DNA from 4 places in the Neobacillus sp. NPDC093182 genome. Region 1 is predicted to be linked to each of the others. Evidence: predicted binding sites of a transcription regulator. Region 1 holds the regulator's gene; each other region holds the start of a gene.
What was found. The regulator Rex, encoded in region 1, represses fermentation and respiration genes when NADH is low (regulators of the CRP and FNR family bind a similar motif). The targets are predictions, from matches to a motif close to TTGTGAAATATTTCACAA.
Positions count from the first base shown of each region.

Region 2: a site for Rex is predicted at 3,686-3,703, ahead of nirB (nitrite reductase large subunit NirB). Genes of this name have one in related genera too.
Region 3: a site for Rex is predicted at 2,827-2,844, ahead of ACIQAA_RS13410 (TIGR04053 family radical SAM/SPASM domain-containing protein). Genes of this name have one in related genera too.
Region 4: a site for Rex is predicted at 3,239-3,256, ahead of ACIQAA_RS16465 (DUF3147 family protein). Genes of this name have one in related genera too.

Region 1 is NZ_JBIVOI010000021.1:112,570-119,937, forward strand. It holds gene groL (chaperonin GroEL) at 120-1,751, opposite strand; gene groES (co-chaperone GroES) at 1,804-2,091, opposite strand; gene ACIQAA_RS28515 (CPBP family intramembrane glutamic endopeptidase) at 2,373-3,095, shown strand; gene ACIQAA_RS28520 (YdiK family protein) at 3,092-3,292, shown strand; gene ACIQAA_RS28525 (redox-sensing transcriptional repressor Rex) at 3,343-3,996, opposite strand; gene moaC (cyclic pyranopterin monophosphate synthase MoaC) at 4,028-4,525, opposite strand; gene ACIQAA_RS28535 (ABC-F family ATP-binding cassette domain-containing protein) at 4,713-6,632, shown strand; gene ACIQAA_RS28540 (Gmad2 immunoglobulin-like domain-containing protein) at 6,674-7,108, opposite strand; gene ACIQAA_RS28545 (hypothetical protein) at 7,325-7,368, opposite strand, start outside.
Region 2 is NZ_JBIVOI010000024.1:24,795-32,162, reverse strand. It holds gene ACIQAA_RS29650 (YrzI family small protein) at 522-662, opposite strand; gene ACIQAA_RS29645 (ABC transporter ATP-binding protein) at 1,313-2,245, shown strand; gene ACIQAA_RS29640 (ABC transporter permease) at 2,238-3,182, shown strand; gene nirB (nitrite reductase large subunit NirB) at 3,827-6,241, shown strand; gene nirD (nitrite reductase small subunit NirD) at 6,248-6,568, shown strand; gene cobA (uroporphyrinogen-III C-methyltransferase) at 6,596-7,368, shown strand, end outside.
Region 3 is NZ_JBIVOI010000006.1:219,945-227,312, reverse strand. It holds gene moaA (GTP 3',8-cyclase MoaA) at 1-602, opposite strand, end outside; gene ACIQAA_RS13415 (Crp/Fnr family transcriptional regulator) at 848-1,546, shown strand; gene ACIQAA_RS13410 (TIGR04053 family radical SAM/SPASM domain-containing protein) at 1,621-2,745, opposite strand; gene ACIQAA_RS13405 (metal-sulfur cluster assembly factor) at 2,920-3,228, opposite strand; gene ACIQAA_RS13400 (prolyl oligopeptidase family serine peptidase) at 3,247-4,020, opposite strand; gene ACIQAA_RS13395 (Cof-type HAD-IIB family hydrolase) at 4,233-5,048, shown strand; gene ACIQAA_RS13390 (hypothetical protein) at 5,157-5,309, shown strand; gene ACIQAA_RS13385 (DUF3813 domain-containing protein) at 5,312-5,497, shown strand; gene ACIQAA_RS13380 (BsuPI-related putative proteinase inhibitor) at 5,580-6,074, opposite strand; gene ACIQAA_RS13375 (YitT family protein) at 6,089-6,940, opposite strand; gene ACIQAA_RS13370 (DegV family protein) at 7,046-7,368, shown strand, end outside.
Region 4 is NZ_JBIVOI010000008.1:229,810-237,177, forward strand. It holds gene ACIQAA_RS16445 (phosphatase PAP2 family protein) at 1-586, opposite strand, end outside; gene ACIQAA_RS16450 (FAD-dependent monooxygenase) at 723-1,811, opposite strand; gene ACIQAA_RS16455 (hypothetical protein) at 2,169-2,360, shown strand; gene ACIQAA_RS16460 (DUF3147 family protein) at 2,428-2,823, opposite strand; gene ACIQAA_RS16465 (DUF3147 family protein) at 2,840-3,202, opposite strand; gene ACIQAA_RS16470 (D-2-hydroxyacid dehydrogenase) at 3,405-4,337, opposite strand; gene ACIQAA_RS16475 (hypothetical protein) at 4,363-4,554, opposite strand; gene ACIQAA_RS16480 (DEAD/DEAH box helicase) at 4,620-6,065, opposite strand; gene ACIQAA_RS16485 (guanylate kinase) at 6,432-7,022, shown strand; gene ACIQAA_RS16490 (S1 domain-containing RNA-binding protein) at 7,164-7,368, shown strand, end outside.

The DNA.
Region 1 (7,368 bases):
CATAAGTTTGGTCAACTTATGAGAAGCCTCCGTTAATATTCCTCAATGTTAGCAAAATGTTAGTATTTCACTCTCACCTTACTAACAAATCATTTTATATCTAGTGTTTGAGGGGCAGATTACATCATGCCGCCCATTCCACCCATACCGCTCATATCAGGCATGCCGCCTTGACCTGCTGGTTCTGGCTTGTCAGCAACAACTGCTTCAGTTGTTAAGAACATAGCCGCAACAGATGCAGCGTTTTGAAGTGCAGAACGAGTTACTTTAGTTGGGTCAACGATACCAGCTTCGATCATGTTTACCCACTCACCGCTAGCAGCGTTGAAGCCTGTTCCAACTTCTTCGCGCTTTAAGCGGTCAACAATTACAGATCCTTCAAGACCAGCGTTGTGAGCGATTGTACGTACTGGCTCTTCGATCGCACGTAATACGATATTTACACCAGTTTGTACGTCGCCTTCTGCTTGGATTTCTGCAATCTTGTTGTATACGTTAAGAAGGGCAACACCACCACCGGATACGATACCTTCTTCAACCGCAGCACGAGTTGCGTTTAAAGCGTCTTCGATACGAAGTTTGCGCTCTTTTAATTCTGTTTCGGTCGCAGCACCAACTTTGATTACTGCTACACCGCCAGCTAATTTAGCTAAGCGCTCTTGTAATTTTTCACGGTCAAATTCAGAAGTAGTTTCTTCTAATTGAACACGGATTTGGTTAACTCGAGATTGGATCTCTTCAGTTGCACCAGCACCCTCAACGATTGTTGTATTTTCTTTTGTTACAACAACCTTAGAAGCGCGTCCTAAAGATGTGATTGTAGTAGTTTTCAATTCACGGCCAAGCTCTTCAGTGATTACTTCACCGCCAGTTAATGCAGCGATATCTTCAAGCATTGCCTTACGACGGTCACCAAAGCCAGGAGCTTTAACAGCAACTGCATTGAATGTTCCGCGAAGTTTGTTCAATACTAAAGTAGAAAGTGCTTCTCCTTCGATATCTTCAGCGATTAACAATAATGGTTTGCCTTGTTGTACTACTTGCTCAAGGACAGGAAGGATTTCCTGAATGCTTGAGATTTTTTTGTCTGTGATTAAGATATATGGATTTTCTAAAACAGCTTCCATTTTATCTGTGTTTGTTACCATGTAAGCAGATGTATATCCGCGGTCAAATTGCATACCTTCAACAACGTCTAATTCAGTTGTGAAGCCTTTAGATTCTTCGATTGTGATAACGCCGTCGTTACCAACGCGCTCCATCGCTTCTGCAATTAATTGACCTACTTCTTTATCATCTGAAGAAATAGCAGCAACTTGTGCGATAGACTCTTTGCCTTCGATAGGCTTAGAAATCGCTTTTAAGCCCTCAACTGCTACAGTAACTGCCTTTTCAATCCCTTTACGGATACCCATTGGGTTAGCACCAGCTGTAACGTTCTTTAATCCTTCACGAATCATAGCTTGAGCAAGAACAGTTGCAGTTGTTGTTCCGTCCCCAGCAACATCGTTTGTTTTGCTAGCTACTTCAGCAACAAGCTTAGCACCCATGTTTTCAAAAGCGTCTTCTAATTCGATTTCCTTCGCGATTGTTACACCATCATTTGTAATAAGCGGTGAACCGAATTTCTTCTCAAGAACCACGTTACGTCCTTTTGGTCCAAGAGTTACTTTTACTGTATCTGCCAATGCGTCTACACCACGAAGCATTGCGCGGCGTGCATCTTCACTAAACTTAATTTCTTTAGCCATGTTCAAAAAACCTCCTCGTATTTTTTAAACTCAATATTGTTTTAAAAAATCCTTATTGTCCAACTACAGCAAGGATATCGTTTTCGCGTAAAATTAAATATTCGTTTCCTTCAAACTTCACTTCTGTACCAGAGTATTTTGAGAAGATAATACGATCGCCTACAGAAACTTCAAGAGCAACACGTTCGCCGCTTTCAAGCACTCGGCCTGTACCTACGGCAACAACTTTTCCTTCTTGAGGCTTTTCCTTAGCTGAGTCTGGTAACACGATACCGCTTGCAGTTTTTTCTTCTGATTCGACAAGCTCAATGACAATACGATCACCTAGTGGTCTTAACAAATCAAACAACCTCCTCAAATAGATATGTAATTCTGACTTATTAGCACTCTCTTAACTTGAGTGCTAACACAATTCTTATAATAATAAATGGAAAAAAATTTTGCAAGTATGAAGCAGCAATTTTTTATTATTTTTTGCAACCTTACAAGTATGTGATTTACACGTGGGAATATACATAGTTTTTCCGATAACCTTAAAAATTGAAACAACCTTGCTTTTATTAGTACAATGAAGAATAGGGTAAAATATTTTCATTAGCTGCTTAAAGGAGATTTATTAATTTGAAAAGGGAATATTGGATTATTTTAATTGTCTATATAGCCATGCAGTTATCAAGCCTAGTGGGAATTCCAGGACTGATGTTCCTATTTGGCTACTTAGGAATAAATCAAGGGCTCGTTGTCCCCTATTGGTTAATTTTCAGCTTCACCCTTGCTCTGGTTATTATTCTTTTCTTATTACGAAGAGAAATAAAGAAACCAGGGTTGAATGAAAGAGGCAGTTCCTTTGGCTTTGCTGCCATCTGGGCTGTATTTGGTGTCTTCCTAGCCTTATTTGCCCAAGCTCTCGCTGCGAATATTGAACGGCTGATCGGGGTTGAAATGGGCTCAGAAAACACACAGCAAATTCTCAACATCATTGAATCCTTTCCACTTGCCATCTTAGTCAGTTCAGTAATTGGCCCAATATTAGAGGAAATTGTTTTTCGAAAAATTATTTTCGGCACTCTCCATAAACGGTTTAACTTTTTCTTCTCAGCGTTAATCAGCTCGGTTATTTTCGCCTTAGCCCATATGGAACCGCATCATGTGCTTCTCTATTCTGCAATGGGCTTCACTTTTGCATTTCTCTATGTAAAAACAAAACATATCCTTGTACCGATTTTTGCCCATGTTGCGATGAATACATTAGTTGTCGTCATACAGTCCGTTTATAAAGATGACATTGATAAAATTATTCGTGAGGCAGAAGGTATTCAAAACTTTATCGGAGGCTTTCTATGAGACGATCACCCTTGTTTTCCGGAATCATTTATATTGTACTTGGCTGCTTATTTACTTATTTTGCAGTTGAAGATGTCACCCAAAACGGATGGGGGTTCTTCAGTTACCTGCTCGTTTTACTTGCCACCTTTGACTTCGGATCTGGTTTAAGAATGATTTTCTTTTACAATAGATATAAAGACAAAATAAAAAAGTAGGATCATTAAAAAGCCTTTTCACTTTACTTGTGAAAAGGTCTTTTTTGTTTTTATTCTTCTATTTCCTCTGTAGGGTAGTGCTTCAGGAAGTAAATAAGTGATTGTAATTCAACAGCCAAGTCGATATGATGAACGCGAATAGATGAAGGAACATTTAACCTTGCAGGCGTGAAATTCAATATCGCCTTAATATTAGATTGTACGAGTCGATCCGTAATCAGCTGAGCCACTGGTGCAGGTACGGTCAGGATGGCAACATGGATTTCATCATTGCTTAAAACCTTCTCGAGCTCATCCATATGAAACACAGGCACATCTCGGATCGTTGTTCCCATTTTGTTCGGATCAACATCAAAAGCACATTCAATTTTTGTATTATTATTTTTTAAAAAGTTATAGTTTAGAAAGGCGGTTCCAAGATTTCCTACACCAATTAACGCTACTTTTGTTAATTCATCTTGATCTAGTGTTTTCCGAAAGAACGTTAATAGGTAGTTGACATTGTAGCCATATCCCTTTTTCCCTAAGGCACCAAAATAAGAAAAATCCCGGCGAATCGTTGCCGAATCCACCTTCACTGCCTCACTTAATTCCGCAGACGAAACCCTCTGTTTACCGGAAGAATGCAGATTCTTTAAAAATCGATAATATAAGGGCAGCCGTTTTGCTGTCGCTTGTGGTATTTTCATTGTTTCATTACTCATATTCTCCCACCCCTCATAAATAGTTGTTCATTTATCTAACTTGTTCTGTTCGGTGGAAATCCCCATTTTTCCCGCCGGTTTTTTCAACCAGATAGGTTTTTCCAATGACCATACCTTTATCCACTGCTTTACACATATCATAAACAGTTAAAGCACAAGTGGACGCAGCTGTTAACGCTTCCATTTCAACACCTGTATTTCCTTTTGTTTTGACAGAAGCTGCAATATTTAATGTAAAAGCCGTATCATGTTCTTTTTCCCAGGAGAAGGATATATTTACCCCCGTCAAAGGTATAGGATGGCACATCGGGATTAAGTCCCAGGTTTTCTTTGCCCCCATCACGGCAGCAACTTGTGCTACTGCAAGAACATCGCCCTTTTTCATTTCATTATTTGTTATTTTTTCATATATTTCTTTACTAACCGTAATGCTGGAATGAGCAAGTGCCGTACGAGCACTTTCTGGCTTATCACTAACGTCCACCATTTTCGCTCTTCCTTCTTCGTTAAAATGAGTAAATTCAGACATAAACAATATCCTCCCACAAAATCATACTATATTTTTAACAATTTGTCTGTGAAACTTTGAACGAATGATGAAAAATTTACATTTCTTTCTTTCGAGATATTTTCTTATTTTCTCCAACACTAAGACACTTTATTGCCTGCATTGTTGGAATAAGGTACACTTATTTTAGTAATAGAGGTGAAAAGCAATGATATTATTACAAGTTAATCAACTAGCAAAATACTATGGTGCAGACCTAATTTTATCGAATATAAAACTAGAATTACAAACTCGGGACCGTGTTGCACTTGTCGGGCGAAACGGTGCAGGGAAATCGACATTATTAAAAATTATTGCTGGGCATTTGTCACATGATGGCGGAGAAATCATTAAGCCAAAGGGAGTAAGCATTGGTTATTTAGCCCAGAATACAGGACTAGAGTCGAATTTGTCGATCTGGGATGAAATGCTGACAGTTTTCGACGAACTGAGAAGTATGGAAGCAGCAATTCGACACCTCGAGGTTCAAATGTCAGATCCTGCTGCTATTGAGGACACTAGCAGATACGAGAGAATCCTAAATGAGTACGATCAGCTGCAAGTGAAATTTAAAGAGCAGGGCGGTTATCAGTATGAAGCAGATATTCGCTCCATCCTGCACGGATTGAATTTCCACGATAGTGCGGTCATGATCTCTTCCTTAAGCGGCGGACAGAAAACGCGCCTTGCCTTGGGGAAACTACTTTTAACCAAGCCAGATATTTTAATCCTGGACGAGCCTACCAACCATCTTGATATTGATACTTTATCTTGGCTCGAACAGTATTTACAAGGCTATGATGGGGCGATCTTAATTGTGTCCCATGACCGTTATTTTCTAGATAAAGTCGTAACGCAGGTTTATGAAGTTTCACGTAAGCAAATTCAAAAATTCATTGGAAACTATAGTGCATATCTAGACCAAAAAGCTGCCAATTATGAACGCGATTTAAAGCTATATGAGAAGCAGCAGCAGGAGGTTGCTAATCTTCAAGATTTTATCCAGCGCAACCTAGCCCGTGCGTCTACGACGAAACGAGCTCAGAGCCGGCGTAAAAAACTTGAGAAAATGGATTTGATGGACCGTCCATTAGGGGATGAGAAATCTGCCACCTTCTCCTTTGAAATTGAGAAACAAACCGGAAATGATGTACTGACAGTGGACTCCTTAGCAGTTGGTTATGATGGACAAAATGTATCTGAGAATATTTCGTTGCGGGCATATCGAGGTGAAAGCATTGCCTTAGTTGGTCCAAACGGAATTGGAAAGTCTACTCTTTTAAAAACCATCATCAAAAAACTGCCTGCACTAGCTGGCACTATTCAATATGGTGCAAATCTAGCAATTGGGTATTATGACCAGGAACAGGCAGAGTTGACCTCGAATAAGCGCGTTCTTAATGAACTTTGGGATGATTGGCCTTTAAAAAGTGAAAAAGAAATACGGACCGTCTTAGGTAACTTCCTGTTTTCAGGAGACGATGTATTAAAAATCGTTTCAACATTAAGCGGCGGTGAAAAAGCAAGATTGGCACTGGCCAAATTAATGCTGGAGAAGGCAAATGTTTTAATATTGGACGAGCCTACGAACCATCTAGATCTCGACAGTAAAGAGGTACTTGAAAATGCACTAGTCGACTACCCTGGGACGATTATTTTTGTATCTCACGATCGATACTTTATTAACAGAATAGCCACCAAGGTTTTGGAGCTTAGCAAAAACAGCAGCACAGAATATCTAGGTGACTATGACTATTACTTAGAGAAAAAGCTGGAGGAAGAGGAACTCAAGGCTTTAGAGAGTGCGAACGTTGTAAAAAAACAGACATCATCCGAAGTTCAAGATAAAAATTCCTACCATCAGGATAAAGAAAGTAAAAAGCTTGAGCGTCAGCGTAAGAGAAAATTAGAAGAAATAGAATTACGTATAGAAGAGTTGGAGTCAATCATCCAGGATAACGATGAAAAGTTATGTGAGCCTGAAATATTCCAGGACCATGAGAAAGTGCTGGAAATAAATTTAAAAAATGAAAAGGCAAAGTCTGAGCTCGAACAGTTAATGGACGAATGGGCTGAACTTGCAGAATAATAAAATGGGGGCTTGGATGTTGATATCCAAGCCCCTTTTTACTATTTTAACGGAATGGTTAATATGTCTGTTTTCGAACCATCCTTTGCGGAATAGACAAATAGCTCGATTGACACTTCTTCTTTTGTCAAAAGCTCCATTTCGATCGTTATTTCAAAGCTTCCCCATGCAGGGGCACCATCTGTTTGATAATGGTCTTCTAATAAAATCTCCGTTCCAGATATAACTGCATATTGAAAAACACCTTCAAACACCCTTGCCTTTCCCTTCACCATTACCTTACCATTCGATTTTGAAACCGTTACTTCTTTAAAGGCATCGTTTTCGTACTGTTTATTGTCTCCCTCTTCTTGATTATTTCCATTATCAATCACGTCTGGTTTCTTATCATCTGTTGATATATTAATATCTACACTGCAGGCAGTTAATCCAAAGAAGAGAACGATGACGATCCCTAATATGATTTTTCTTTTCATCTCTATCCCCACTTTCGAACATTCTTTTTTATTTACTATATTCACTAATCACCGAAGATGAGAACTCTACAAATTAACTTAAAAGTCGACAAAATTCGCGGAAAACTCTTAAATTTATTTCCCAGAATTCCTTTTCCACAAGTTTATACACATATTAAAACTTAGTTCTACAACCCTCTGGCTACTTTTCCACATTATCCACAGAAAAAGCTCTACTTATCCACATTGTCCACATAATAATGGTGACTTACCCACATAAT
Region 2 (7,368 bases), on a different contig from region 1:
AACTAAGAGGAACTAAAACAGTGAAACAAGATAATAAAAGAATGAAATACGGTACCCACAGAATGAGTAACCAATAGCTGTTTTTTCTACCTAACTTCCATTTTTTTGTTAAGTAAATAAATAGTATTGTTGAAAGTAGAAGTCCAAGTACATTAATAACAGCAACAAGAATGTAAATATTATCCCATCTCCAGCCAGTTAAACTACTTATACGCGTTACATTTATTATGAGTTCAATTGCTATAAACAAAGCTAAAGCGTATAAGGCGCTAATAGTATTTATTTTTATGAAAAACTTCATCATAACCTCCGTAATTAAGAAACAGCATTGAACAACTCCGTGAAAAGTTCATTATTCAATTATACACCTTCTTAACAGAAATTCCTTTTTTATGACACTAGACTATTTACCATTTACTGGCTGATATCGGACCGATCTATTTTAATTTGACGGACGTTAACCAATGTTAACGTCCGACAACCAAGGTTATATTTTATAAAAATCTGCAATTGTAAAAGCGTTAGATATAATCATACATAGAAATTCGCTGGACTTTATTATTCTCATACATTTTTTCAACCACTTCTTGGTGGATAGCTTCTTCAATACTTATCTTTCGTTTTTCGACCATAATGGTAAAGAACAAAATATTGACGGTCATTGAAATCCCTCCTCTAATTAACCAATTATTAATGATAATTTCTCCCTAAACTTTTATAGGTATAGTATATATAGTGTGTGAACGAAAGAAATCGTGACTATGGAGTATTGTTTATTACTGCTTTAGTCTGATATATTTCTTCAAGTTTTGATGTATATAAACCTAGAATAGTCAGAGTCATTTACAACTCCCCCTTCAAAATATCTCTTTGATCTATAAACGTTTTGAATGCTGATCAAAGATACGGGGCAATAAATTAAATTGTTGTAAACAATGGTGCAGGTTCGTTGCACAAGTGTATTAATTAAATCGTTTAAGCAAAAAAGCATTTCCCTGTGTGACAGAGAAGTGCTTTTTCCGTATCTAAACTGAAATGAAAAATCATTTAACAATAATTTTATTATAATAATCGACATTTATTTATTGTAAAACAATAAATTATGTGTTAAAGTCAAATCGAGAATAAATAGGTAAGGTGCTATTTATAAAACAAGGTTCACCGATTCATATAAAATAGTTGTTTTGCTTTTGGGACTTCCTATCCTTGCTAAGTGAATCTCAAAAGTGATGAAGTAATTCATGGAGTAAAGATATTTTACATGGTGAACGAAAGGACGAAATGTCCAAATCTATCATTAACGGAGGAAAATATGAGTAACGAACCTATCATCAGCTTGAGTCATGTGACCAAACGGATTGGCCGAACTACCATCATCGACGATCTTACATTTGACGTACCGCAAGGCGAAATTTTCGGTTTTCTTGGTCCGAATGGGGCCGGTAAAACAACAACTATCCGCATGATCGTAGGTCTGATGTCAATCACGAAGGGCCAGATTGTGATTAAGGGTAAAAATATCAAAACTGAATTCGAGCAAGCAATCCGCCACGTCGGCGCTATCGTGGAAAGTCCAGAAATGTACAAGTATTTGAGCGGGTACCAAAACCTCGTTCACTACGCCCGAATGGTGCCTGGGGTAACCAAGGAACGGATTGACGAAGTGGTATCGCTAGTCAAGCTAGAAAACCGAATCCATGACAAAGTCAAAAAATACTCACTCGGCATGCGCCAGCGTCTCGGAGTCGCTCAAGCCCTGCTGCATCGGCCGTCCCTGCTCATTCTGGACGAACCGACAAACGGTCTTGACCCGGCTGGGATTCGTGAGCTGCGCGATTATTTGCGGCATTTAACCCGTACAGAAGGAATCAGCGTAGTCGTCTCCAGCCATCTGTTGTCCGAAATGGAGCTTATGTGCGACCGGGTCGCCATCCTCCAGCAGGGCAAGCTGATTGAGGTAATGCCGGTTCAGAGTTTTACCCGGAGAGAAGATCAAATTCAAACGTATCATATTCAAGCACAGGCGCCGGAACAGGCGTTGCTGACCATAAGACAGATGGAAGGTGTCCAGGATGTCAAACTGGTTGAGGATGGACTCTTCGAAGTTACTACTGAGCGAGAGCGCATCCCGGACATTCTAGCAGGGCTGATGAAGAACAATATTCGTATCTATGGCGTCCAAATGGTTAGCCAGTCTCTAGAAGAACGATTCTTGGAAATTACGGGAGGTAGACAAATTGGTTAATCTAGTACTCAATGAAAATATGAAGATTTACCGACGGGTGCGAACGTGGATCCTGGTCGGACTTATGGCCGCTTTTGTGCTTTTTGTTAATTTCATTGAATGGCATTCCGATGGAAAAAAGGCGGAAGGCGAAGGCTGGCGGGCAGCACTGCAGCAGGAGAATCAGCAATATAGCGAAATTCTGAAGCAGCCTAAGCTGGGTGAAGATGATCGAATGTTCTACGAGCAGCAGATTGCACTCAATGACTATCACTTGGAACAGAATATTCGCTCGACCGACGGCACCATGTGGGATGGCGTGAACGGTTCGGCCAATCTGATGATCGTGATTACTATTTTCACCATTATCATTGCGGGAGACAGCTTGGCGGGAGAATTTTCGTCCGGAACGATCAAGCTTCTGCTCATCAGGCCTGCTAGCAGGGTCAAGATTCTTGTCTCTAAGTATATCTCTTTTCTGTTGTTCGGCATGCTGTTGTTACTCACTCTGTTTGTCATTTCCGTCGTGATGAATGGAATCTTATACGGCTTTGGATACATGGATCTCCCATTAATTAGCATGACTGCGGAGGGGGAAATCGTCGAAAGGAATATGGTCCTCAATTTGTGGAAAACGTATATGCTTAACGGTGTATCTACGGTCATGTACGTAACGATGGCCTTTACGATTTCGTCCGCCTTCCGAAGCAGCGCGATGGCCATCGGGTTTTCCATCGGCGCCTTGTTTGCGGGTAATATTGTTTTGGAGGCACTGCAGCGGTTTGATTGGAGTAAGTACCTGTTGTTCGCCAACACGGATCTTACCCAGTACCTGAACGGACATCCTTTCCAAGAGGGAATGACATTGTCCTTTTCCATCGGAGTGCTCGCTGTCTATTTTCTCGTGTTCAATCTGATATCCTGGCTCCTTTTTACACGCAGAGACGTGGCGGCCTAACCTTGCCGACAAAGTCGATATAAACATCTTTCCATCAATCATGGGTGTGCTCTTTGTTCCACTTGCCTTAGTGGAGGGAAGGCTCACCCATGATTTTTTTGTTCTTTTTTAGGTATTTGGAGTGACCGAGATTGAAAATGAAAAGGTAATTGGGTAACTCCAGAAAAGCTACAGTGACCAAATAGTAAAATTAATCACATCAGGGTCTTTCTATTATAATTTTTTCATGACAATAATGTGAAATTGTTCGCAATGTTGCTTCATATGCAAGCTTAAACTACATCTGAGATGTATTAATATTACATTTTGTATCCCTTCTTGGTTGAGAAGGGGTTTTTGTTTCTTGAATTTATGGAAAAAAATGTCTAAATATACAAAACACCTTGAAAAATGTACAAAACCTCTGGAAAAATGTCCAAAACACCTAAAAAAGTGTTCAAAACCCTCAATAAAGTGTCCATAAATCTTCAACTAAACAATTCACCCCTTAGTTTATGACAATAATGTGAAATAGTTTACAAACTACTAATGATTTGTGACGTACCTCACAATTTTTCAAGACCTCAGCATTTACAATGTATCTATAGAGAAAAACTTAAATAACGTAAATTCATAGATTATCAAATATAAGGGAGCGATCCAACATGAAAAAACTAGTTATGATTGGAAACGGGATGGCCGGGGTTAGAACGATTGAGGAAATACTTAAACTTTCACCAAATCAATTTGAAATTACTGTTTTTGGACAGGAACCACATCCAAACTACAACCGCATAAAATTATCGAATATTCTTCAAGGTGATACAAGCTTTGAAGAAATCATCATTAATCCGCTAGACTGGTATAAAGAAAATAATATTCAATTATACACTAGAGAAGCAGTAACGAAGATCGATGTAGAAGCAAAGAAGGTAATTTCCGACCAAGGCCGTGAAGTAGAGTATGATGAATTAATTATTGCTACAGGTTCGAACTCATTCATTCTGCCCATTCCAGGTGCGGACAAAATAGGCGTTACAGGTTTTCGTGATATAAAAGATTGTGAAATGATGATCAAGTCAGCGGAAGATTATAAAAAAGCTGTTGTAATTGGAGGAGGGCTTCTTGGACTTGAAGCCGCACGAGGATTAATTAACCTTGGAATGAAGGTTGATGTTGTACACTTAATGCCGAATTTAATGGAACGCCAGTTAGACCCAATTGCATCTAGTCTCCTAAAAGCAGAGCTCGAATCCCAAGGCATGAAATTTTTGATGGAAAAGGAAACCGTTGAAATCATAGGAGATGAACGTGTTGCTGGTCTTCGTTTTAAAGATGGGTCTTTTGCGAGAGCGGATCTAGTTGTAATGGCAATCGGGATTAAGTCTAACACAATGGTTGCTAATGAAAGCGGAATTTATGTCAATCGTGGAATTGTCGTGAACGATTTTATGGAAACAAGTGCACCAAATGTGTATGCAGTGGGTGAGTGTGCTGAGCACAGAGAGATTGTATACGGGCTAGTTGCACCATTATACGAACAAGGGAAAATCCTTGCAGAAAGAATTTGTGGGAAAGAAGCTGCACCATATGAAGGCTCGGTAACTGGAACTCAACTTAAAGTCGCTGGAGTGGACCTTTACTCAGCTGGTGAGATTTTTGAAGATGGTACAACAAAATCAATTATGGTTTATAACGAATTTGATGGTATCTATAAGCGGGTTTTAGTCCGTGATAACAAGATTGTTGGGATTGTCCTTTATGGTGATACCAAAGATAGTACCAGATTGTTCAGAATGCTTTCAAAAAAAGAAGATATCACAGGAATCTCCATTTTTGAATCACAATGTTCAGCTGAAGGCATTAGCGGTGATATAGCTTCCATGCCGAATGATGAATTGGTATGCGGCTGTAATGGCGTGACAAAAGGAGCCATTGTTGAAGCGATTAAAACACAAGGTCTGACAACTCTTGATCAAGTAAGTCACTGCACAAATGCCGGACGTTCTTGCGGGCGCTGTAAGCCAATGGTAAATGACATTTTAGCTTATACACTAGGTGATCAATTTGACGCTGCCGCTGCACAGAAAACCAGCATTTGCGGATGTACAACCATCAGCCGTGAAGAGTTAGTTGCTGAAATTAAAGAAAAGGGCTTAACGAGCGTTAAAGAAGTGATGAACGTTCTAGAGTGGAATAACGAGGAAGGCTGTACGAAATGCCGTCCTGCTATTAACTACTACCTAGGTATGATTCACATGGATGAATATAAGGATGATCGTGACTCCCGTCTTGTAAACGAGAAAATGCACGCCAATATCCAAAAGGATGGAACATACTCAGTCGTTCCAAGGATGTATGGCGGAGTTACGACTGCTGCCGACTTGAAAAAGATAGCCGAAGTGGCAGAAAAATATGAGGTTCCACTTGTAAAACTAACTGGCGGACAGCGGATTGGCTTGTTCGGAGTCAAAAAAGAAGATTTGCCAAGTATGTGGGAAGAGCTGGATATGCCATCTGGCTATGCATATGGAAAAACACTTCGCACTGTAAAAACGTGTGTGGGAGCACAGTTCTGTCGCTACGGAACACAGGATTCTATGTCATTGGGAATTGAACTTGAGAAGAAATTTGAACGTCTTGATACTCCTCATAAAGTGAAAATGGGTGTGTCAGCCTGCCCAAGAAACTGCTCAGAAGCAGGAATTAAGGACATTGGCTTTGTTGGAATTGATGGAGGCTGGGAAATTTATGTGGCTGGTAACGGAGGAGTGGATCTCCGTGCTGGTGACCTATTGGCAACAGTAAAAACTGAAGCGGAAGTAATGGAAATCACTGGTGCGTACCTTCAATACTACCGTGAAACAGCTAATTATTTAGAACGTACTTCTAAATGGGTAGAACGTGTCGGCCTAGAGCATGTAAAAGAAGTCTTGGCAAACGAAGACACTAGAAAAGAATTAAATGAGCGTATGGATCAAACGTTGAAGAAATACATTGAGCCTTGGAATGAGGCTATTGAAAGTGAAGAAATTAAAGACAAATATTACGCAGTACACACTGTTAAGGCTGGAGAGTGATTATAAATGATCGTAATAAAAACTCGGACTCTAGTTGCTGCTTATTCTGACCTTCCAATAAGGTCTGGATATTCTGTGAATATGGATGATAAGGAAATCGCCTTATTTAAAGTAACAAATGGTAAAGTATATGGTATTGAAAATCGCAGTCCGCATCCAAAAGGCGGAGTTTTAACGGAAGGTCTAGTAAGTGGTGAATATGTTTTCTGCCCAGTCTATGATTGGAAGATTTCCTTGAGTGACGGAAAAGTACAGGCACCAGACGAAGGCCAAGTAAAAACGTATGAAGTGGAAGTCGAAGCAGATAAAGTTTATATTATTATTTAAAGTAGAGTTTGGAAGGATGGCTGCAGGATGGAATCAGGAAAAGTATTTTTAGTAGGAGCAGGGCCAGGTGACGTTCGATTAATTACAGTAAAAGGATTGGAAGCAATTAAGCAGGCTGAAGTCATTTTATATGACCGGCTTGCCAACCCAAAGCTTTTGGAATTTGCTCCAGCTGATTGCGAGCTCATTTACTGCGGAAAATTACCAGACCGCCATATATTACGCCAAGAGAATATCAACGACCTTTTAGTAGAAAAGGCGCTGGAAGGTAAAATGGTCGTCCGGTTAAAAGGCGGCGATCCTGGTGTTTTTGGCCGGGTTGGAGAAGAAGCAGCGGCCCTCGCTCTCTATCAAATTCCATTTGAAATTGTACCTGGCATTTCATCGGGGATTGCAGCCCCCCTTTATGCAGGAATTCCAGTTACCCATCGCGAGCATGCTGAATCGTTTGCCGTCGTAACAGCGCATGATAAATCTACTGATGGCAAACCCATGCTTGATTGGGAAGGGCTTGTCCGCGGAGTCGATACGATAGCTTTTTACATGGGTGTAGCTAATCTGCCGTTTATCTGTGAAAATCTGATTGCTCACGGAAAGCCTTCTGACACTCCGGTTATTTTAATTCAGTGGGGCACATTTGGCCGCCAGAAAACCCTTCAGGGAACCTTAAGTGATATCTCTAAAAAAGTCATAGAAGCTAAGTTTCGCAACCCGTCGATCATACTTGTGGGAGAGGTCATTTCCCTTCGTGAAAAAATTAGCTGGTTTGAAAAAATGCCATTATACGGCAGACAGATTCT
Region 3 (7,368 bases), on a different contig from region 1:
CCAACATCCATATACTCAATAAAGCGGAGTTCTAATCCATTTTTTAAGCAAAAATCTGCCATTGGGATGATTTCTGAATCATTAAGGCCTTTTTTAACAACCATATTGATTTTGACTCTGAGACCAGCTTTTTTAGCTGCTTCAATCCCATCTAACACCGGCTGAGTGCCGACGCCTCGTCCATTTATGATCCCAAACAGCTCATCGTTTAATGTATCGAGGCTTATGTTCACTCTTTTTAGTCCAGCCTCTTTTAATTTATCAGCGAGTTTAGGAAGAAGTACTCCGTTTGTCGTTAGAGCGATATCTTTTAAGCCATCAATTTCCGATAGCTTTTTCACCAAAATGGGAAGGTCCCTGCGAAGCAGCGGCTCCCCGCCCGTTAGACGAATTTTCTCTACACCAACACTTACAAAAGCTTTTGCTACTCTTTCAATTTCCTCATATGTCAGCAGGGCACTTTTCGGCAGAAATTCAAAATCATCTCCAAATTGATCTGCAGGCATGCAATATTGACAGCGAAAGTTACAACGATCGATTACTGAGATTCTTAAATCACGTAATGGGCGTGCGAATTTATCTTTAATAATGGTCTTTTCCATTCATATCAACTCCATTATTGTAAAAGCGAATAATATAATGCAAGTGTACCAACTATTAATAAAAAATACTGTTACTTTATTCACTATCATAACATTTCTTTTACATTTTTTTAACGTGTTTCATGTAATTAGATGAGTTTTCACTATATTGTCATTGTTTACTCCGCGCGAAGGTCAAATCGTAAGTTAAAATAAGACTATCGATACTAGAAGATGAGTCTAAAAATGACTTTGAGGTGAAATACATGGTGACTAAAATGAAACCAACTCATTCATTAGAAATAAAAGAACTGCTTAAATTTGCTGATCGAAAAATTAAAAGTGAAAGAGGCACCTATTTATTTCAAGAAGGAATGGCTGCAGAAGAACTTTATATTATTGTTTCTGGTAAAGTACAAATCAGTAAAATTACATCCGATGGACGTGAACTTTCCTTAAGAATATGTGGAGAAAATGATATTTGTGGAGAATTAACACTCTTTACCGACAATCCGAGATATTTATTAAGTGCTAAAGTATTGGAGGAAGGAGAAATCGTTGCCATCAAAAAAGATGTGATTGAAAGTGAGATTTTCCAAAATAGCAAGCTTGCATTCGAGTTTATGAAATGGATGAGTGACCATTTCCGTAAAACACAAACAAAATTTCGTGATCTTGTTCTAAATGGCAAACGAGGAGCACTTTTCTCTACTCTAATCCGCATGTCTAATAGCTATGGTATTCATAAAGATAATGAAATATTAATCGATTTACCATTAACTAACCAGGAACTGGCCAACTTCTGCGGGACTTCGAGAGAGAGCACGAACCGTATCCTAAGTGAATTAAAAAAAGATAAGATCATCAATATTAAAAAAGGGAAAATCTCCATTCTAGATTTGCAATATTTAAAGGATGAAATTGGCTGTGAAAATTGCCCTGCTATCTATTGCAATATTGAATAGTGATATGGAAGCAATCGAATTCGATTGCTTCCATATTTTTATTGATACTGTTTTTTTGTATAAGAAAAGAGCCTTTATTGCACTTGTTTTTCACGTATTGCTTTTGGAATATACACACAGAACGGTTCACTTTCCAAATAATCCCCTGTCATCGCATAGGCTCTAGATCTTGAGCCGCCACATACATGACGGAATTCACACACCCCGCATTTTCCTTTATAAAGATCCGGATTTCTTAGTGATTGGAATACTGGTGACTCGCGGTAAATTTCCGCTAGCGGTGTTTCACGGACATTTCCTGTTTTAACTGGTAATAATCCACTTGGATACACATCTCCAATATGTGAGATGAAGACAAAGCCATTTCCATCATTTACACCTTTAGGTGCTCGACCAAGTCCGTCAATTGAACCTGTTAAGCCTTGTTCTGTTAATGCACTTAAATAATTTATTTCATCTGTCTGATCTTTTGCTTCACGCATCTTTTGCTGGATAACAACACGGCGATAGTGTTGGGCAGCGGTAGTCTTAATATCGAAAGAAACACTCTTACTAAGGTCATATAACCATCTGAATACCTTCTCATGTTCAACAGGCGAAATCATATCAGACTCCTGTCCTCTTCCTGTCGGAACAAGGAAAAAGACACTCCAAAGTACACATCCTAAATCCTCCACCATTTTTGCCATTTCATCTAGGTATTCAATGTTGTATCTAGAAATAACTGTATTTATTTGAATGGGAATTTCTAGTTCATGCAAATAGTTAATTCTCTCCATTGTGAGATCAAAGGAACCAGCAGTTCCACGGAAGTGATCGTGAACAGCAGCGGTTGGTCCATCAATACTGAAAGCCCATCGGGAAAGACCAACATCCTTCGCCTTTTCAATTGCTTCTTTTGTGACATTTGGTGTCGCACTTGGGGTCATGGAAACTCTAACGCCTTTTTCTACTGCATATTTTGCAATATCAAAAACATCTTGTCTCATTAATGGGTCTCCCCCCGTAAACACCAGCATTGGATTATTCATTTCGTATATTTGATCTATTAGGTTCTTACCTTCTTCAAATGTTAGTTCACGTGGGTCTCTTCTTACTTGAGCTTCTGCACGACAATGTAAACAAGCTAATTGACATGCACGTGTGAGTTCCCATATAACGATAAATGGATCTTTATTAAAATCTCGGCCAAAAGCCATATGAAACGCCTCCTAAAACGGCCATTTCAAAAACCAAACAGCCTTATTACTTGTAATTATATAGGGGATTCCACTATGGATAAGTGAACTACCTCACATTACGTCTAAAAAAATATGTCCACATTGTGAAGTGCAAAATAAAAACAGCAGAATCTCTGCTGTTTTCTTGTTTACTTAACGAATTCCTAATGCGATTTTTGCATAACGTGACATCATATCCTTGTTCCATGGCGGGTTAAACACAATATTAACCTCGACCTCTTTTACTTCAGGGATATCCGCTAATGCTCGCTTCACCTGATCCACAATAGTTCCAGCAAGCGGGCAGCCCATGGAAGTTAATGTCATGGTAATCGTTACATTTCCTTCATCGTCCATTTCTGTATCATAGACTAAACCTAAATTAACGATATCTACACCTAACTCAGGGTCGATTACTAGCTCTAATGCACCCATAATATTTTCTTTTAACTCTTCATTCATCTATACCACTCCTTTTATTTATTGTAGTAAATGTTTCTCAAACCATTCAACTGTTGCTTTTAATCCTTCTCTGCTTACCTTATGGTCAGCATGTTCATCTGTAATAAAGTGAATATTACCAGGGTTTTTACTATAGTTTTGATTTACAGATTGATAAAAACGATATGTTAACTCAAAAGGCACAATAGGATCTTTTTTTCCATGCCAAAATAACAATGGTCTATTTTCAAGCTTATTTGGCTGCAGACTCAAATCATATTGACGTAAAACTGATAATTGCTCTGCAATTTGCTCATCAGTAAAAGAAAGGCTAACACCAAGATTTTTCATTTGTGCTAATTGCCAATGCAGATAATCTTCATATGCTGGCATCCCCATTAAGCTAACTGCAGCTTTGACCCATTTATATTTAGTCAAAGCACCCAAGGTCACAATCCCGCCCATAGAGGTTCCAGCCAGTCCAATTTGTTCAGGATCTGCTAATCCTTCTTCTACATAGTATTCCTTATAAATGTTTAATTCATGGATTGTCTTGATGACAATTTCCCAAAAATGACCGTATAGATCTCTTTCGGTTAAACCCTGTTCCCTTTCACCATGATAAATCGCCTCTGGCAGGATGACTCGAAAACCCTTTTCTGCTAATAAATAAGCATAATGAAGATTATTTTCCTTGGCACTAGTAAAACCATGAGTAAAAATAATAAACGGAAGTTTCTCTTGTTGTCCACTTTTCTTTACTATATGTAGGAAGGGATTATTATTAACCAAACTTTTTTCAACGATAATCACGTAGGTAAATCCTCCTGGGTAAAATAATTATATCTGAAAGCAAAATCTTATGAAGTGAATTTTTTTACAGGTACGGTATAAAATTGTTAACATAGTAGTTATAATGGTATGACTTTCCAACAAAAAAATCCATAGTTGTAGTGTATCATTTCGTTAACTATTTATCTAAAGCTTAGACTTATTGTTTAGAAAACGATTCAAAAGGAGTCAATATGGCAGAAAAACATTTAATTGCACTAGACTTAGATGGAACTTTATTAAAAGATAATAAAACGATTTCCGAGAAAACTAAAAAAGTTTTAAGTAAAGCGAGAGAAGAAGGACATGTGGTCATGATTGCCACAGGCAGACCCTATCGTTCAAGTGAACCCTATTATCACGAGCTTGGGTTAGACACGCCCATTGTTAACTTTAATGGTGCCTTCATGCATCACCCGCTCGATGCCAGCTGGGGATTTTTTCATGACCCACTTGACGTAAAAGTGGCCAAAGAGATTGTAGAAGCGTGCCGATCCTTTCAGTTTCACAATATTATTGCCGAAGTGATTGATGATGTTTATTTCCACTATCATGATGAAAAGCTGTTAGATATTTTTAGCATGGGCAATCCAAATGTAACAACGGGCGATTTGCGAAATTACTTAAAGGATTCTCCTACTAGTTTGTTAATTCATACAGAGGAAGATGAATTAAAACATATACGTAAGCATTTGTCTGACGTTCACGCGGAAGTGATTGATCATCGCAGCTGGGCGGCGCCATGGCATGTCATTGAAATTATTAAGACCGGTATAAGCAAGGCTGTGGGTTTAAAAAAGGCTTCTGAATACTTCAACATTCCCGCAGAAAGAATTATTGCTTTTGGCGATGAAGATAATGATTTAGAAATGCTTGAATATGCTGGCCGAGGGATTGCGATGGGCAATGCCATTGATAAAGTCAAAACGATTGCCAATGAAGTAACCTTGACCAATGAGGAAGACGGGATTGGGGTATATTTGTCAGATTTGTTAAACTTAAAATATTGATAGTGGTTCACCATTGTTTACCTAAATGAAATACTCTGATTTGAGCATACTATTTTTGTGAGGCAGTTAACCTGCTTACACCAAGCTCACCAAATTGGAGGGATTGTAATGGGTAAACGAAACAAATCAAAACGCTTTGTCCAGCAAGGAGTGGATACTGTCAGTAAGCATGATGAACGTATTCCTTACCACATGACCTACGCTGAAGCGGAAGCCCAGAAAATGTCCAATGTGCGTGAATCCTCGCTTGGGGGAATATAACGATGGGAAACCAGTTGTTCCAAGAAGCAAGAAGATTTGTTGAGATGGCAAAGTCTGCCGACCCTGCTGATCGCGATTCTGTGATTTCGAAGGCAAAGAATGCATTAAGTTCGGCATATGCTAATTCAACCTTCGCAGAACAAAGTCAGCTCCAAGAAATGCAAAATGAGCTTGATCAATTAAAATAATGGGAAAGCTGGCACGTCTCAGAAACGTGCCAGCTTTTCTGTTTTAATAGCTCTGTTAGGCTCCTTCATGGTTACCACTTTTTCAATTTTCCTTTGATTCCGGTCGTCGAAAGCCAGAATTTTCTGCTGGCACATTAAAATTCACCTTGCTGACTACACTTTGGTTGTTATTTAATGGTTGGTCATTAAGTTTTCTCGGTAAAAGAGTGGCAGTAACCGTATATTGCCCGGCAGGAACTCTTTTTCCATTTACTTTGTAATCCCAGCTTTCTATTTTTCGATAGGTTTGTTGCGGTTCAATTTTTAGGTATTGCAGTGCCTGTAAAAAGAATCGTCCTTTTGAATATCTATATACCTCATGCCCGGTTCGGTCAGTAACAGTAATCTCATAATATTGTGAGGTAGGAAACTCAAAATGCAATGGAGCTTCCTCATTATTCTTAATAAGAAGTTCAAATTCCACTCTCTCATTTCCTACATTAGGAACAACTGAAAACTGAAATTGCTCACCATAACTTGCCTCTCCTTTTAAACTAAAGGGAAAAAGAAACAAAATCACACTTAAAACAATTCTCACGATTTACACCCTCCCTATTCCCGTCTAAAAAATCCATATATCCCTGTTGTTTGAATAATATTCGTGAATGCATTAGGATCAACCTCAGCGATAATTCGTTCCAAATCATACAGCTCATAACGGGTGATAACAATCATCAGCATGTCCCTTGCTTCATTAGAAAAAGCTCCCTTTGCGGGAATCATCGTAATACCTCTAACTAACTGAGAATGAATCGCTTTCTTTAGCTCATCAGCTTTTTTGGTAATAATCATCGCAGTAAGCTTTGCATGCCTAGTATGGATGGCGTCCACTACTCGGGTCGAAGCATATAAAGAAACTATGGTATAAAGGGCTTTTTCCCAGCCATATAAAAAGCCCGCGGTAATGATGATAACTGCATTCATAATAAACATATAGCTGCCAATCGGTTTATCCTTCATCCTTGATAAAACCATCGCAATAATATCTAAGCCGCCTGTTGAAGCCCCCCATTTTAAGGTTAAACCGACCCCCACGGCTAAAATTACGCCCCCAAATACCGCATTAAGAAGAATATCTTTTGATACTTCTGTAATGGGAATTAATTCTAAAAAAAGTGATGATAAAGCCACACTTAAAAAACTATAAATGGTGAATGACTTTCCTACCTTCAACCATCCTAGGATTGCTACGGGAATATTAAGCAATAGCAATAAGAATCCCATTGATATATTTAATGGCGTTTGGTCACTTAATACTTTTGATAATAGTTGTGCTACTCCAGTAAAACCGCTTGAGTATACATTTGCTGGAATTAAAAATAAATTAATTGCCAGGGCATTTAGGAATGCACCCACTATAACAATGATTGTTTTTTTTGTTTGCTGCCATAACAAAAGCACCATCTCCTTCAATTTTTAAGGTACTTATCTCTAAACCGATAATTGTATTTTTGATGTGAAACCGATAAACTGAAGTTAACTATATTAGCTTGAAAGCAGGTGAGCTTCATGCCGGTAAAAATACTAGCTGACAGCGCATGCGATTTACCAAAAGATTTTTATTCTGAACATAACGTTACATTATTTCCATTAAAGGTTCAGGTTAACGGACAGGAATATGAGGATGTTAAAACAATTGATCCAAAAACTGTCTATGACGCCATACGTGGCGGCGATGTTCCAAAAACGTCTCAAGTATCTCCTTTATTATTTGAGGAAGTCTTTACAAAAATGGCTGAAAATAATGAAGATGGAATATATATTGCGTTCTCTTCCGAATTATCTGGTACATATCAGACATCTGTTATGATTCTTGACCAAGTGAAGGAAAA
Region 4 (7,368 bases), on a different contig from region 1:
AAAAACCACTGGCCAAATAACCACCAATAATATCACTAGGATAGTGGACCCCTAAATAAATCCTGCTCACCCCAATCATGATAATGAAAAAGGAGCTAAAGAGAAGCAGCAGGGTACGTCCGACTCGATTAAATATATGCCTCCACAGTAGAAAGGTTAGGATCCCATATACAGTAAAAGCATTCATCGCATGACCACTTGGAAAACTATAACCGCCAATTTCAATCAGCCGATGTAAATCTGGACGTGCACGTTGGAAAATTTCTTTCAGCAAAAGATTTAGGATGGGTGAACCTGCAACAACCCCAATAAATAATAGCAATTCCATTCGATGATGCAACACCTTATAGAGAAAGAAGATAATAAAAAGGCACAAAATCACCACGATTTTAGTTGAACCAATTTCTGTAAAAAACTTCATAATGGATGTTATATAAGGCGCTTCCTGCGATTGAACCGCAGCAATAACAGCATGATCAAAATCAACCAATTTATCTGCCCTAATCAATATCGCCACCAAGCTAAAAAGCAATAGCGAAAACAAACTCATAACAAACACACGTGTAACCTGAAACCTCAAATTCATGTTGATAACCCCTTCATAATCGATAACCATATAATTACCCATTTTCTAAATCCTAATAATTCTAACACAAATAAAAAGAGCACCAAATATACAAAAAACGCTGCATAAGCTGCGTTTTTTGTATATTTGGTGCCTGTCACCCTACAAATTTCTCGTAAAAGGTTGTTTCTTGTTTTACTTGCATGATTTGTTGTGATTTGATTTCGTTTCTTCTGTTCATTTCAAATACCTTTAAATGTTCAGAACGTATATTATTTTCCATTATCGCTTTGGTTAAGATTGGTGCTAGGATATGTGCGTCTTTCATCCCACAATTTATTCCGATTGCACCGGTTGGTGTCATGGTATGAGCAGCGTCCCCTATAAGGATTAATCCGTCTTCTACCCATGTTTCACAGCGGGAGCTTTGTACCTTTAAACAAACAAAGTCGCTCCAGGATTGAAGATGTTCTCTCACACCATCTTCTAGCTCTGGAAAACTTTCAATCAATGGTTCTAAGAAAGGCTGTATAGAACCTTTCCTTAATGTAGGAAAAGATCCCTCTGGTATATTCCAGCCTATTTGAATGAATCCTCCCGTTTGGCTAAACAACGCAAGCTGATGACCATTAACCAGTGCCATTCTTGTTGTCGGTTCCCATCCTTCTGGAGCTGGAATTTTTGCCCACAGGACATCATATCCGTGTGTCATTTCGATTGTCGGTATCTTTGCAAGCTTCCTTACCGTTGAATAACGACCATCTGCCCCGATTGTCACTTTGCATGAGATCGTAATTTCTTCTCCGTTTTGTAGTGCTTTTACACCCGTATAGATTCCCTGTTCATCCTGAATTAATTCTTTAACCGTTGTATTAAATAAAAGTTGGAATTGATTATTGTGTTCCGTCTCTTGAATGATTGCATTTAATAAATGTGCTTGTGGTACATGGATACCAACGTGATCCTCATGGACGCCTGGAGAAATACTCTTCACCATATTTCTACCAGAATAGTATTCTACTTTTTTCATTTTGAGGATACCTAGCTCTTCTATTTTCTCAAATAATTTATGCTCTTTTAGGATGGCTTCTGTTTCGGCATTAATATGCTCGCCTCTAAATTGCCTATTCACTCCAGCAGATCGTTCTATTACGATAGTTGATACACCGTTTTTAGCTAATAAATGTCCGAGTAATGTTCCTGCAGGTCCGCCGCCAACGATACAAACATCTGCTTGTAAGTTCATTTTACCCACCTTCTACTTATATTAATTTTCTATATATTAATGTATTTTCATCAAAATGTTTGCTTCCAAAAAGTTTCATGATAAGAAAAAAAGTTAAGTATAGAGTAACAAAATTATTAAAAACGGTCAATCTTTTCTTCACCCTGGCTGTTACCATTTACCTATGTAATCCACTCTGATTGGATATGTTATACAAGTATTTTAAATTTTTTGTAAATTTTACTTCAAATTGTTTGAGTTAATTTAAAGAAGAGGTTAATCAATGTTAAGAAATGGCAAATTGAATCTATTTCCTTTCAAAAGCTTGTATGATAATCCTGTAGTACAAATTGCAAGCATTCAAGGAGGAATTTTGAGATGAAAAGTTTCAAGACTTGGTTAGTTGCTACAATGTCAGTTTTTATGTTGCTTGGAGTTGCCACTGGTTGTGCTGATAATGGAAATGATGACACAGAAACAGAAGAAATAGAACAAAACGAAGAAGGTACTGAAGAAGGTACTGAAGGTACAGAAGAAGGTACTGAAGGTACAGAAAATACAGAGGAATAATCATTATATAGTTTATACGCAATATGTAACATGAAACAAGGCGGCCAACTGCCGTCTTGTTTTGTCGTTATTTATGTCTAATTAGAATATTCGTTCCAAAGATATTTCTTCTTTTATTTTTAAGATTGTCTCTAAACGTTGAAACAATGATGGAACTGCCCAGCCAGAACAGGAGCCCAAGTACAATACTTAACGTCCAGTTGCTGCTGACTTGTAATACGGTCCATACCGTCGCCACACACACCACACCGCCAATCATTCCAAAAACCGACCCATTTGCAATCTTCGCTGCATTTTTTGAACCAGAAGCAATCCCCACCATTAACACCGCTGTAATCATCACGGCTGGAAATGCTGCAAAGATTCCAGCTAGAATTTTCCATGGAGAAATGACTGTTATTAAATAGCTTACCATTACGGCTGCCCCGCCGAGAATAAAGCGAATCAGTAAATCCTTATACATAAATAGCACCCTTCCCTCATGCGTAAGTTGTAATCATCACAACAGCCATTGAAACAACCAGCCAAAATCCCATAGCTTGTAAAAGTCCGCGTTTCCATCCTTGTCTTGGCAAGAGATAACCTGCAAGAATCGCTACCATAATATTAATTCCCATGCCGACTATGGCGCCTTTGGACAATAATATGGAATGATTTACAAGTTCATCACCACTGAAGTCCAAACCAACTGTCAATAAAGCTGCTAAATACACAGCTGGAAATGCTGCAAAGATCCCTCCAGCCTTTTCACCTAAATTCCTAGCAACTAGTGTTGAAACAACTACAGCTGCTCCTCCTAAAATAAATCTTATCAGTAACGCACTTATTGAAAGTTCGCCCATGGTGATTCACCTCTGTTATTTTTGAAAACTAATCTATTGTGAATTGTTTCACATAAGTATGACATACGTTCATTTTACCTCATTTTCACGCCTTCACATGTGAACATTTCTTTACTATTTTTAAAGCGTTACCATAGTGAAGTATATAGGGTAACTTAAAAAAGAAAAAAACCCTAATTTAGGGTTTTGGACTACAGCTATATCAATAGCCTTTTTTTGTATCAACTCTATTAGTAAGCGGCCTGTTTTCGTCAATGTTCTTAAGGGTTTCGAGAAAACAAGCAGCCCCCTCCCTCGGGGTCGTAACGGCGGAGATATGTGGAGTTATTTGAACTTTAGGATGATTCCATAACGGATTGCTATCTGGAAGCGGCTCTTGTTCGAATACATCAAGTACAGCAAATCTAACTGTGTTTTCATTCAATGCCTGCAGCAAGGATGCTTCGTCAACTGAAGCACCTCTCCCCACATTAATAAATCCTGCACTAGAGAATTGATTAAAGATGGCACCATCAAATAATTTCTCTGTTCTTTCCGTCAACGGCAATGTATTGATCAGATAATTCATTTCATTTAATACAGAAAAATGGGAATCAACCGTCATAACCTTTTTATAACCAGCTTTTTCCTTCCCGCTTAAAGATACCCCGTACACGTCAACCCCTAATCCGGAAAATACTTTCGCAATCCTTTGACCGATTTCACCGGTTCCATAAACCAGCACTTTTTGCTCTCCTATTAATTTCGGTGTAGACTGAACCCAATTTTTTTGCTGCTGCTGCGCTTGAAAGCGGTCATGCAGCTGTAAATCTTTTAGGACATAACTCAAGCAATACTCTGCAATCCTTTGTCCAAACGAACAAATCGTTCTTGTTAATACGATCCCTTGATTCCAATCTTTCTTATGTAAAAAACGATCAACGCCTGCGCCCAACGAGTGAACCCATTTCACAGTGTTGTAGTCATAGTCAGCTTTTAAATTAAATGAAACGAGTGCATCTGCCCAGCTTACATCTTTCTGTGATAACTCTTCCTCCGGCATAAAACGAAAAATCTTATGTGAAGCTTCCTTTTCTATTAATCCCTGAAGTTCTCTATACATCGGACTGACCAGTAAAATATTCTTTATATTCATTTCCTTCCCCTCTCCTTCAGTAAACTTACTCTTTTGGCACGTCGAGAGCTTGATATGCTGTCTGATATTTCCCGCCGTCTGCTACTTCTGAATGATATAAAGCCTTTAGAGCAAAATTTTTCTCAAGATCATGTTCGTTAATCAACTCTTTTAAGTGCACCTGTAATTCTTTATTTTCTTTTACTAATTGCTTCATTTGTGATTTAAAATACTTCATTGGGCAGCAAATCTCCTTTTTTATGATAAAAATAGGGACGATGAAATCGTCCCAGTCTTGATTCATTATTTTAAAGCCTTACTTACTTTCAATTTTTTTCCTTTGACAGTGGTGTGTTCCATGGCTTGCAGGACTAATGAGCCTTTGCCGTTAAGAATGTCAACATAAGATAAGTTGTCCTGGATGGTGATGATGCCAATATCGTCCGCTGAAACTCCTGGAATATTGGAAATGGTCCCAACAAAGTCCACTGCGCGAAGCTTCTTCTTTTTGCCGCCACTGAAGTGGAGCTTGGTAATATCCTTGTTAATTCTTGCAGTCTTATTATTTCTGACTACTCTCCGCCCGCTAAGTTTTTCTTCAAATGCCGCTTTCCCACTCGTAACTTCATCCTGCGTCGGAGCGTCCATTGCGGGAATTTCGAAGCCAATATATCTTTCAATCGCCTTTAAGAATTTCCCTTCAAATGGTGTTGCGAAGGTTATCGCTTTTCCTTTGTTGCCGGCCCTGCCTGTTCTGCCTGTCCGGTGTACGTAGCTTTCTTTTTCCATCGGAACATCGTAATTAATAATCAGTGTCACATTATCAATATCGATTCCCCTCGCGGCCACATCCGTAGCTACTAAATAACGGAAATTCCCTAATTTAAATCCATCCATCACAGCAAACCGATCCTCTTGTTCCAGCCCGCCATGTAGTCTTTCACAGGAATAATTAGCTTTTTCCAATTCCATATAGACATTCTCTACATTTTCTTTTGTCCGGCAAAAAATCATACAGCTATCTGGATTTTCAACTACTGTTACATCCTTCAAAAGTGAAATCTTATCTTCTTCCTTCACTTCAATGACTGCATGTTCAATCGTATTGGTTGTGACACCAGTTGCAGCGATCTCAATATGAATCGGATCTTTCATATATCGATGGCAGAGGTTTTCAACATCCTTCGGCAGCGTTGCAGAAAAGACCATGGTTACCCGGTTCTCAGGAAGTTCTTTGATGATGGCTTCTACTTCGTCAATAAAGCCCATATTTAGCATTTCGTCCGCTTCATCGATGATTAAATATTTAATTTTATCTAATTCGAGTGTTCCTCTTTCAATGTGATCGATGGTTCGACCAGGAGTACCCACGACTACATGCGTTTTTTGTTTCAATTCTTCCTTTTGTTTCGAGAAAGGCTCTTTCCCATAAACCGCCATCGCTTTAATCCGTTTAAACCGGCCAATATTTGTTACATCTTCACGAACCTGGACAGCCAGCTCCCGAGTCGGTGTCAGGATTAATGTCTGGGGTTTTTTCTCCTCCCAGTCCATCATCTCGCAAATCGGAATCGCAAAGGAAGCAGTCTTGCCGCTGCCTGTTTGTGATTTTACAACCAAATCTTGATTTTCTAATGCCTTTGGTATGACTTCTCTTTGTACTTCTGTAGGATTATCGTATTTTAGTACCGTAAGCGCCCTTCTTATTTCCTCGCTTAACGGATAATCCTCAAACTTTTTTTCACTCATGTAGCAACCTCATTTTTTAGTATTATCCAACTTCTATATAGGATTTCTCTGAAAGAAATATCATATGCAAAATCTGAATATGTTCATTATACTTGAAATACAACACTTTTCGACTTTTTATTTCAATGTATTGTTACACAACAGCTTTACAACATTAAAGAGAAACGGTACAGTATTTTTATAAGCTGCCTTATGGTATAGTCATCTCCTATAATTAAAAAACAGAAAAGTCCAAATTTTTCTCGAAAATCTGTTATAATAGAAATATCCTGCTATAAGGATATTATAGATCACTCACTGGACAGCAATTTCATACATCTGTGGATCTCTTTTTTTATTTACTATATTTTTTTTAGGAGGTAATCTATGTATAAAATCAAAGATAAGGAAAAGCTTTTCATTTACACTGGACCCGATGGCTCTGGGAGAAAAACGATTGCCAAAATGGTCGCGACCGCGTTTGATATGGAAACTGTCCTCTCTTACACGACTCGTCCTCCCCGTCATTACGAGCAAGATGGCGTAGACTACCATTTTGTTTCGGAAGAAGAATTCAACAAGCTGAAAGACAACGATGAATTCCTTGAAAGCGTAGATATCGATGGAATTCATTACGGAATCCGCGAAGAGGATATCGTTAAAGCTTTTGAAAATCATAATCTTGTCTATTTAACATTAAATCCTGAAGGCACTGAAAAATTGAAAAGCATGTATGGTGACAAAGTCATGCGCTTTTTCATTTTTGCTGACCGTGACACGGTTATTGCAAGACATCAGGCTCGAAAGGATACAGAAGAAGATATTCAAAGACACTTAGCACACTATGATGAAATCATGGCTTATAAAACTGAATGTGAGCATGTCTTTGAAAACTATGATTCACCGCAGGTATCTTTTCAAGTGAGTGAAGTCATAGAAGCTTTTCTTGATCGTAACCGAATTGTTACTGATTACTAAAAAAAGGTCCAGATGATAGGATTTTATCCTGTCATTGGACCTTTTTTATGTTTACTGGCTCAAAGACAGATAACCGCTTGAAATTGTCTGATTAACCGTGTATAATTAAGTGTTGAAAACATTATTTAGGGGGAACTCTTTTTGTCGATCGAAGTAGGCAGCAAAGTACAAGGTAAAGTAACGGGTATTACTAATTTTGGAGCGTTCGTAGAATTACCAGGTGGCACAACTGGTCTTGTGCACATCAGTGAAGTAGCTGATAGCTATGTTAAAGACGTAAATGATCATCTTAAAGTAGGAGATCAAGTTGAAGTTAAGGTAATTAGTGAGAAAGACGGTAAAACTG